2 regions of the Exiguobacterium sp. SL-10 genome follow, and region 1 is predicted to be linked to the other one. Evidence: predicted binding sites of a transcription regulator. Region 1 holds the regulator's gene; the other holds the start of a gene.
What was found. Region 1 encodes Rex, which represses fermentation and respiration genes when NADH is low (regulators of the CRP and FNR family bind a similar motif). Its sites were predicted from a motif close to TTGTGAAATATTTCACAA; they were not measured.

Region 1 (5,302 bases):
CCGACGAGGGCGACTGATTCGCCGCGCTGTAGCTGGAAGCGAAGATGTTGGGCAATCGGCTCCTCATAGCCGATGGCGAGGTCACTGCCGCTCAACACGTCGTTCCCGCTTTGGCGTTTGATCGAGAAGGAGAGGACGGCACTGCGCTCGTCACCGTCCGGCGCTTCCATCCGGTCGACTTTCTCGAGACGCTTGCGGACACTCTGCGCCCGTTTCGTCGTCGTCGCCCGGGCGATGTTGCGTTGGATGAAGTCCTGCATCTTGGCGATTTCTTCTTGTTGCGACTCGAACTGCTTCTTCTCTTGTTCGTAGATGGCGGCTTTCTGTTCGAGGTACTTCGTATAGTTCCCGACGAAGCGGCGGCTTCGATGGCGTGACAGCTCATAGACGACCGAGACGACGCGGTCGAGGAAGTAGCGGTCGTGGGAGACGATAAGAACGGCGCCTTTATAGCCGCTCAAATACTTCTCGAGCCAACCGAGCGTCTCGATGTCCAAATGGTTCGTCGGCTCATCTAAGATGAGCAGGTCAGGACTTTGGAGCAGCATCTTCGCGAGTGCGAGACGTGTCCGTTGTCCGCCGGAGAGCGTATCGATGCGGCGTTCGAAGTCGTCCGGATAGAAACGCATCCCGTGAAGGACGGAGCGGATCGTCGCCTCATATTGATAACCACCGCGGTCTTTAAACGTATGCTGTTCTTCATCGTAAGACGACAGGAGGCGCTCATAAGCGGCCGGGTCGTTCAAGATGCGCTCCGAACCCATGTCTTGTTCCATGCGGCGCAGCGTTTTTTCTTGTTCGATCAAATCAGTGAAGACGGTCAGCATCTCATTCCACATCGTCTCATTCGACTCTAACCCTGAGTCTTGGGCGAGATAGCCGATGGTGACATCTTTTGGCTTCATGATATCGCCTGAGTCGTAATTGTATTCCCCGGCGATGACTTTGAGCAGTGTCGACTTACCGGCGCCGTTGCGGCCGACGAGGGCGACGCGTTCGCCTTCTTGAATTTCTAGTTTGACGTTCTCTAAAATCGGCTCGACGCCGAATGATTTCGATAAGTTATTGACTTGCAGTAGGATCAAATGAAAAAACCCCTTTCTCTCTATTTAGTATACTTTATTTCTTCCCCATTTCAGGTATATTCATTGAGTGGTCATGTGAATTCGTTTACAATCAAGGTGTATGACATTAGATTCGTTTGAAACGCGTCGTAAAAAGGAGGCTCTTTCCGTTGAGTCAAAACGAACCAAAGATTCCGCAAGCGACAGCCAAACGGTTGCCACTATACTATCGGTTTATCCAAAGCCTACATTCGTCAGGAAAACAGCGTGTCTCTTCTGCTGAACTGAGCGAGGCGGTCAAGGTCGATTCGGCCACGATCCGTCGCGATTTCTCGTACTTCGGTGCGCTCGGTAAAAAGGGATATGGCTATAACGTACAGTATCTGTTAGACTTTTTCCGTAAGACACTGAATCAGGACGAGATTACGAACGTCGCCTTGGTCGGGGTTGGTCATCTCGGGACAGCTTTCGTCAACTATAACTTCCTTAAAAACAATAACACACATATCGTCGTCGGGTTCGACGCAGACGAGACAAAAGTCGGCACGACGATGTCCGGTGTCCCGATTCATCACGTCGATGAGATGGAACAGATCATGAAGCAAAACAAGATTGACGTCGCCATTTTGACGGTGCCGTCTGCCTATGCACAGCCTGTCGCGGATGACTTGGTCCGCTTCGGCATCAAAGGCATCTTGAACTTCACGCCGGCCAGGCTTACTGTGCCGGATACGGTCCGCGTCCATCATATCGACTTGTCGATCGAACTCCAGTCGCTCATTTACTTTATGCAACACTATCCATCTGCTGAGGGGGTCCATCAATAATGGAATTACTATCATCGTTGCTCGTCGTCGGTATTCCTGGGGGAGCAAGTATCTTCATTATCGCCATCGTCGCGCTCATCATCTTCGGGCCGAAGAAATTGCCTGAATTCGGACGCGCCGCCGGACAGACGCTCCGTGAGTTCAAAAATGCCACGAGTGGTATGATGAACGAACATGACGAGAAAGACAAGAAAGAAATTGAGAAGAAAGAGCAGTAAACGATGAGCCATCAACCTGATCAAGAACGGGCACTGTCCGACCACTTGACAGAGCTGCGGAGACGACTGATGCTGTCGGCATTTGTCGTCTTTGCCTTCTTTTTGATCGCTTTGCCGAGTGTCAAATACGTGCTCGCTTATCTGCAGGCGGACCTCGTCGAACGAGGACTCGAGTTGAACGCCTTTGGGGTCGCGGACCCGCTCATGATTTATTTGAACTTGGCGCTCGTCATCGGTCTCGTCGCGGCTGGTCCGTTTCTACTGTATCAACTGTGGGCGTTTGTCGCACCTGGTCTGCATCCGAACGAGCGGAAAGCGACGCTTGCTTACATTCCAATCATTTCGGTTTTATTCCTCTTCGGTTTGGCGTTCGCCTATTATTGGTTGTTCCCGCTCGTCCTCGATATCTCGACGGACCTCGGGCAAGACCTCGGTCTGACACAAATCATCGGGGCGTCGAACTACTTCACATTCTTGTTGCAACTGACCATCCCATTCGGACTGTTATTCCAGTTACCGGTCGTGACGATGTTTTTGACGCGCATCGGTGTCGTGACGCCGTATTTCCTCTCGAAAATCCGGAAGTACGCCTACTTCGCCTTGTTCGTCGTCGCAGCGTTTATCACGCCGCCGGATTTGACGTCGCACCTCATGGTGTCACTGCCGCTCTTCTTCTTGTACGAGATCAGCTTGTCGATCTCACGCGTGACGTACCGGGGTGTGCTTCGACGTGAGAAAGAGGCGCAAGTGAAAGAACAGATGGATTTGATGAAACAGATGAATGAGAAGTGAACACTACGTCGTGCGACGTGGTGTTTTTTTGTGATTTTAGGGCTATTCAATTTTAAGAAAACGACTTAAAATTAGGAGGGTTAAATCAAAAAATGGATTATTTTTGAAAGTTATGCATTCATAAACAGAAATGAGGAGAGTAATGAAGAAATGGTTATGGAGCATGCTCGTGGTGCTCGTCATGATGGTAGCACCGGGAGTCGAAGTCCGAGCAGAGGATTATGCCAAACCGGAAAGTATTCCGTCAGGAGAAGTCGTAGGAGATAGTGGGTATGTGTGGCGTTCGGGAGATCCGGAGACGCTTGTTCACATCAAGACCGGTGAGGAATATACGTTACCGATTCGCGTGTCTGTTCTTCATAACATTCACGCAATCGGAGACGGTCGATTCATTTTGGAGGGCTGGCAAGAATGGATGGTCTGGAATCCTCACACCGGTTCAAAGACGGTCTTTCCAATTGACGCAGGGAGCGGACTTCATGCGGTCGTAGATATTAATTTGGCAGCAGACACGGTATTGTGGACCGATGACAAGAAGTATGTCACGACATCGCTTTCGGGCAAAATTCTCGGGTCGATTCAGGCGGAAAGTATGTATGAAGCGTATGGACTGCTTGATGATGGAAATGTTCTCGCATTCGTGGACGGTCAAGTGACGAAGCGGACGGTGACGGGTGAGACAATTGAAACACTCGGATCGTATACGGGTCAGGTGAGGGGCGCATCCTCAATCAAGGGATCAAATCAGTGGATTGTAGCAAAAGTAGGGGAATCGGATACACTTTTCATCTTTGATCTCGTAACGAAACAATGGATCGAGAAAGAAGCCCCAAGCGTAAGAAACCTCATATGGAATGACGGCGTCTACTATTTCACGATTCGGAAAATGTACACGACGTTCTATGTTAGTTATAACGTCGCCACAAATGAGTGGCGAGAGGCACCGATTGATGATGTCTTCGTCCAAAAACGTGGATCATGGTACGTCTTTTCTGAGAACCGGTCAGCAGGCTACACGCCCGAGTCATTTTGGAAGGCACCGTGGCAACTGCAGGTCAGTGTGCCGAAAACGACGACTCGCTATGAGGTAGGTCGTCCGTATGACGTCAACGGAACGGCCACGCTCGTCGATGGTACGGCCTTACCGATTCCAGCGACTGAGTTGACGGCACGTTTAGCCTATCAAGACGACCCGTTCGTTTGGGAGCAAGGGAAACTGACGCTACAGACGAATGAATCGTATGACATGATTTTTAAATGGAGCGATTTTGAGCGACGGTTAGATTTATGGGCATCGAAATATGTGCCGCTCACGCTCGACCCGCCAACCGGTGTCTTAGGCCCGATCAGCGGGAAGACGGCTCCGAACACGCCTGTTTTTGTCAGTGTGACGAAAAACTTGTATCAATCGAACTCATCGGATTCGTTGTTGAACTATCAATCGGCGACGGTCCAATCGGATGAATCGGGACGCTATGCGTGGCAACCGGCACGTTGGTTCACACCTGGATCGCGTGTGACTGTGAAAATCGGTAGTGGGTCAGGTGTTTACGCCGATCCGATTGAACTTCAAACGGTCAAAGAGATTGAGGACACATCATCGAACGGCATCTCGGTTCTGACGAAAACGGTCACTTCAGGTGTCACGTTGAAAACGACTCCGAACGCCACGGTGGATGTGTTGATTCGCAGTGGGAAATACTACGAGATTTCGAACGAGCAAGCGGATGAAGACGGACTCATTTCGATTAAAGAGTTTAGTACGATACCTATAGACATTGGAACCAAAGTCTACTTCAAATTAAAAGAGGCACCCACTTCTGCGTTCCGACTCACAACCGTGGACACAAGAGTGGAACCGCCTGTGTTTTCGTGGACTCGGACACCGTTAATGTATGACAAATCCATCAACATCACATCGAGTACCAATCAGGCCTATCGCATCTATCGAAATGGTACGCATGTGGCGACAACACGCGTCATGCCGTACACATTCGATACCCCATTGAAGGAAGGAGATGTCATCCTCGTCACACGTTCGAGCGGGGATGCGACGTACGAACTTACGAAGACGGTCCAAGCGTTCACTCCGACGCTCAGTGTAACGGACACGTTGATGACAAAGACACAAGCGACACTCTCAATCAAAAAGACGAGCACGGCGACAGTGCGCTTCTATGTAAATGACAAACTTGTCTCGGTTAAACGCCTATCGACGACACGTTACACGGTTCCGGCCAAACCGGGGGATCGGGTTCGCGTCAAAGCATCGGTCGGATCGAAATCACGTGAGGTCTCATTGAACTTGCCGAAGACGTCGTTGTCGACCCTCTCGATTAACGATGAGAAATCGTTATGGGTCGGATACGTGATTCCGAATAGCACGGTCACATTGAAAAAA
Region 2 (5,302 bases), on a different contig from region 1:
TGTATTTTATGCGTTCGCGCTCTTCTATACGCGTTACTTGTTCAGCTTGCTCCGCTTCACGCTTCGAAAAGGCGTACCGTCAAGCTGACGACCAACCACAACCCGAACCGGTTGTGGTTTTTTTCTACAATTTACTAATTGACAATGAGAATCGTTATCACTTATACTCTAGTTGTAGCTCCCAAAGCTTGACGTAAACGTTCCCCAAACCATTACGTCACGTGGATTCCCCTCCACGACACTCTTTTTGAAAGCAATGCGACAACCCCCATTTGTTGCACCCAAATTTGCCATCCAAAAAACGAGCGGCTCTCCGACGGAGCCGCTCGTTTTTTCATGCGAAGATATCTTGTTCGATTTGTTTCAACCCATAAAATACACCGCGTGCCTGCATCAGTTCATCATACGATCCGGTCTCGACGATGCGTCCGCCTTCCATGACGATGATGTGATCGAAACGTTCGAGTCCGGTCAGACGGTGACTGACCATGACGAGCGTCGCTTCATCGGCTTGACGGAAAATTTCTTCGAACACGTCGGCCTCGGTCCGCGCATCGAGCGCCGATGTCGCTTCGTCAAGAATCCAAAGCAAGCCATTCTTCAACAAGGCGCGAGCGATAGCAAGACGTTGCCGTTCCCCGCCCGACAAGTTCGCCCCTTTCTCAAGGACCGGTTCGTCGAGCGAGAAACCGAGACGAACACTCGCGAGTGCTGCCTCCATCTCGTTGTCCGAGAAGTCCCCGGCGAGCGCCAAGTTTTCTCGCACCGTACCGAAGAAGAAATGGTTCTCTTGCAGCACGACACTCGCATGTCGCCAGACGGACGCTTGCGTGACATCGTCGACGCGATGGCCGCCGAGCCTCACCTCACCCGAATCCGGTCTGACAAAAGCGAGCAACAGTTGCAACAGTGTCGATTTACCAGAACCACTTGGTCCGACGATGACAGTCTTCGAGCCGCTGCGTAATGTCACATCGACGTCGCTCAGCACGTCGCGGAACGTATCCGGGTAGCGATAGCTCACCCGTTCAAACGATACGTCAGGAGCTGTCTCGAGCACCACGTCGGTACGGGACGATTCGGCCACGACGATCGCTTCACTTGGCTCGATCACTTCAAACAGACGATCGGCCGCTTGTTTGCTGTCGGCAAAGTGGCCTGGGAACACCGCCATCGGTGTCGCGTTCTCAAACGCGGTGAGCGACATCATGATGAGCATGGCCAAAAATAGGCCATTCAACTCGCCGTCGACGACGAGATAAGCCCCGATGGCCAAAACGCCCCACGAGACGAGTAATGATGCCGCTACGACGAGCGAGGAGTTGAAGAACTGGTTCGTCACATCTCGTTTCTGGGCCTCAGCGTAACGGTCGCTCTGTTCAAGCAACTCGCCGCGAGTCCGTCCGAGTTGATGATGAAGCAATAAATCGCGATACCCGTACATCATCTCCGTCATCCCGCTTGAGAGGTCGCCCCGCAAAGTACGAAGTTCCCGGTCATGTTTGGCACGCACACGGGCGAAGAAGGCCGGAATCAAGAAACCGGTCACGAAGACACCGAATAAGATCCAGACACTGACCCAGACCGAAAAGTACGTGACGAAGAAAATCGTGCTCAAGAAGACGAGCACCAAAATGATTGGCGGGTAAAAGACCCGTAAAAAATAGTTCTGTAAACTCTCGACATCACCGACAACGCGGGCGAGCAAATCTCCGCTGCGATACTTGGCAAAGATACTCGGCACGAGCGGTTCGAGCTGACGGTAAAACCGGACCCGCAACTCGCTCAAAATCGTGAATGTCGCTCGGTGCGAGGCCAATCGCTCTTGATAACGTGCACTCGCTCGAACCACACCGAACAGCTTAATCAGAACGACAGGTACCATAAGTGCATAGAGCGGCGGAACGAGCCCCGCCCGAGAGACGAGGTAGCCGCTCGCCGCGAACAAGGCGACAGCCGCGATCCCGGCCACGTAACCAAAGAAGATGGAGAGGACGATATCCTTCTTCTCTCGCATCATCCATTTCGTGATCGTCCAAAGGGAATTCATCCTCTCACTCCTTTCTGTAGCGTGAACAAGTCAGCGTATTGCGGAACGCTGAGCAAGTCGTTATGCGTGCCTTGGGCGATGAGACGTCCTTCGTCCATGAACCAAATCGCATCGGCTTGTTTGATTGTATGCAGGCGATGCGCGACCGTGACGAGCGTCGCGTCGCGCGACAACTCATCGATCGAGCGGCGAACGATTTGTTCGGTCACCAAATCAAGACCTGTCGTCGGTTCATCGAACAAAATGATTCCTGGACGTTTTAAGAAGGCACGGGCTAGGGCGAGCCGTTGCCGTTCGCCTCCGGACAAGCCGTAACCCCCTTCACCGAGCTCGGTATGAATACCGTTCGGCAACTGGTCGATGACATCGGTCAATCCGGCCGCTGTCGCCGCTTTGAAGATGCTTGCCTCGTCCGCCGTCTCACCGAGGGCGATATTATCGGCGACGGTACCGGCGAACAAATAAGGGTTTTGCGAGATATAGCCGATTGTGTCATACCATGACGAATCGGTGTACGTCTCGAGTGGATCTCCGTCCACGAGGACACGTCCGCTGTCAGGTTTGACAAGCCCGGACAACACGTTCAAGACGGTCGTCTTGCCGGACCCGCTCGCCCCGACGAGTGCCACGTGAGCACCGGCAGGAATCACACCGCTTAATGGATACAGCGTGAAACGTCCACCTTCATAAGCGAACGATGCTTCGGCAAGCTCGAGTTCGGGCGTCCGACTCATCAACGTCCGGTCGCCCCACCGTAGTCGCTCATCCGGTGCGTCGAGCGCTTCGAAAATACGATCGGCCGCTCCCATGCTGCCTCGTCCAGTATGGAACGCACCACCGAGGTCTTTAATGGCCAAATAGTATTCCGGGGCCAAGACAAGAATCAAAAAGCCGGAGAAGAACGTCAAGTTCTCCCAGACGACCATTTGTAGCGCCACTTCGAGTGCGACGACGCCCGTGCTGAGCATCGAGATGAACTCGAGCATGAGCCCTGACAAGAACGCCGTCTTCAAGACGACCATCGTCGCGTCACGAAAATCGAGACTGCTCTTCTCGATGGCTTCCGCCTCACGTTCAGTCCGACCGTATAGTTTCAACGTCGTCAGTCCTTGCAAGACGTCCAAAAACTTGCCAGAGAACTGATTCATTTTCTCCATCTGTTCTTCCGACTTCTTCTGCGTCGCAATCCCGATGATGATAAAAAAGATTGGAATGAACGGTGCCGTCACCATCATGATGACGCCCGAGATCCAATGTTGACTGAAGACGACAATAAGAATGAGCAATGGGATAATCGACGTTTGAATGACTTGCGGCCAATATTGGCTGAAGTAGGCATCGACCTCATCGACCGCGTCCATGAAGACGCTGACTTTCTTACCCGACTGACCGGATAATGACGTCTCGATCGGATTCGATGTATAACGGTCGAGCAACTGCAACCGCAGTGACCGTTTCGCCTTCTCCGATAGACTTGCTCCGATCCGTCCTGACATATATCCGAACAAGGCGCGGGTGACAAGCGCGAAGATGAGCCAACCGAGCGTCGGGACGATGCTTTCAAACGATGCATTCTTCAAAAAGACTTGATCGACAATGTCGACAATTAAATACGCTTGCGCCAAAATCGATAAGCCAATCATCACTGCCGCGATGACGAGTCCGACGATATGGCGTTTTTCTGCTAAAGCGAGAGCTTGCAGTCGTTTCACTGCGTTCATCCTTTCTATCAATAAGGAAACTTTTCTTTGTGAGGATTCTCACTAATTATAACTGATGCGCTCTTTCAAGGCGAACGCTTCGCTTAGACACATATGCAAAAGACGCCACGTCCGACACGAGGCGCCATCAAGTCGATTGTTCGAAATATTCGGGATGTCCAATCATCAATTCACGCGCGTCGAATTGAAGCACGTCTTCTTTTCGCAAGCGTGATAAGATGTTCGACACCGTCTCTCGCGATGTGCCCGACAAACGTGAGATTTCGATTGTCGTGAACGGACAACGGACACGCACGCCCTCTGCTTCCGGTTCCCCGAGGTCTTCAATCAAGTAATGGATCGTGTTGAGCACCCGGTCGGTCGCACTCGGCGTGATGATGTCCTGCACCCGTCGTTCGTGCAAATCGAGAATCCGATTCATCTGCCCGACGATATGGAGCAGCATCGATGCGTTCCGAGAGACGAGTTGTTCGAATCGGTCCGTCGGCATATAGATGACCTCGATATCGGTCAACGCCTCCGCCGAATGTTGATAGTACGGTTCCGTCAGCAAACCTCGATACGGAAACAGTTGCTTCGGTTTCAAGTAGTCCGTATATTGATGGGTCGCCGTCTCATTGCTACGTTCAATCTTCACGTAACCGCTAATCAAAAAGTAGATACGTTCTCGGGGATCGCCTTCCATAAATAACAGCTGTCCTTTTCGGTACGTCCGACAATAGACATGGGGCAACAGCACCTCGAGCTCACGCGTGGCACATTTGGCGAACACATCGAGTTGTCGCAAATCGTCTACCGTCCATTTTGGTTTCATGTCGAACCCTCCAATCGATCTTCCCTCTCCTTTTAGTATAGTTGGTTTTAACTTGAAAACGCTTACAAAAACCGACGATTTTCTGACAAAAAAAGAGGGGACAAACCCCCTCCCCACAGCAAGTTATTCAATCGAGCATCAATTCCATGATCGCGTCTTGCAAGTCGCGGTCGAGTTCAAGCGCATGCAAGTCGAACAGCCATGCCTCGAGCCGTGTCTTCGCGGCCGCCGTTCGATATAACCGATCTTTTAAATCATAGGACATTTCGGCACGATCCAAGAAACGATACAAACGATTGAGCCGATGGTCGTTCGTCGTCAGTTCGACCGGGAGCGACACTGTCATCTCCTCATCAATTGAACCGACTTCGAGACGAAGTGTCTGTGTCTCCCGACTATACTCGCCGGAACCGGTCACGCCTCGGAGAAGCAACGTGACGGTACGGTCAGACGGCAAGACGGTACGGTCACCCGTGACGTGGATGTGGAGCTTCCGTTCCTCCCAATCGAGCGTGAACGTCGTCTCAGCGTAAGCACCCGCCTCATAGTCACGATCCGTCCCATTGTCTTCATAAAGCGTGAACGTGTTCGATGCCCCTGGGAAGACGAGTATTTCTAATTCACTCGGGTTATCCGTATCGTTACGTCCCGAATAATGCCGCGCCATCGGGATGATGGCCCCAGCTTTCGCGAACACCGCCTGCTCATCGAGTCCCC

Region 2: a site for Rex is predicted at 3,799-3,816, ahead of cydD (thiol reductant ABC exporter subunit CydD). Genes of this name have one in related genera too.

Annotation. Positions count from the first base shown of each region.
Region 1 covers NZ_SJUP01000008.1:9,085-14,386, forward strand. Annotated here, with positions in the region: gene EVJ33_RS10000 (ABC-F family ATP-binding cassette domain-containing protein) at 1-1,085, opposite strand, end outside; gene EVJ33_RS10005 (redox-sensing transcriptional repressor Rex) at 1,235-1,891, shown strand; gene EVJ33_RS10010 (twin-arginine translocase TatA/TatE family subunit) at 1,891-2,109, shown strand; gene tatC (twin-arginine translocase subunit TatC) at 2,113-2,901, shown strand; gene EVJ33_RS10020 (hypothetical protein) at 3,044-5,302, shown strand, end outside.
Region 2 covers NZ_SJUP01000005.1:90,935-96,236, forward strand. Annotated here, with positions in the region: gene EVJ33_RS07540 (hypothetical protein) at 1-88, shown strand, start outside; gene cydC (thiol reductant ABC exporter subunit CydC) at 335-2,050, opposite strand; gene cydD (thiol reductant ABC exporter subunit CydD) at 2,047-3,771, opposite strand; gene EVJ33_RS07555 (Crp/Fnr family transcriptional regulator) at 3,899-4,585, opposite strand; gene EVJ33_RS07560 (glycoside hydrolase family 31 protein) at 4,713-5,302, opposite strand, start outside.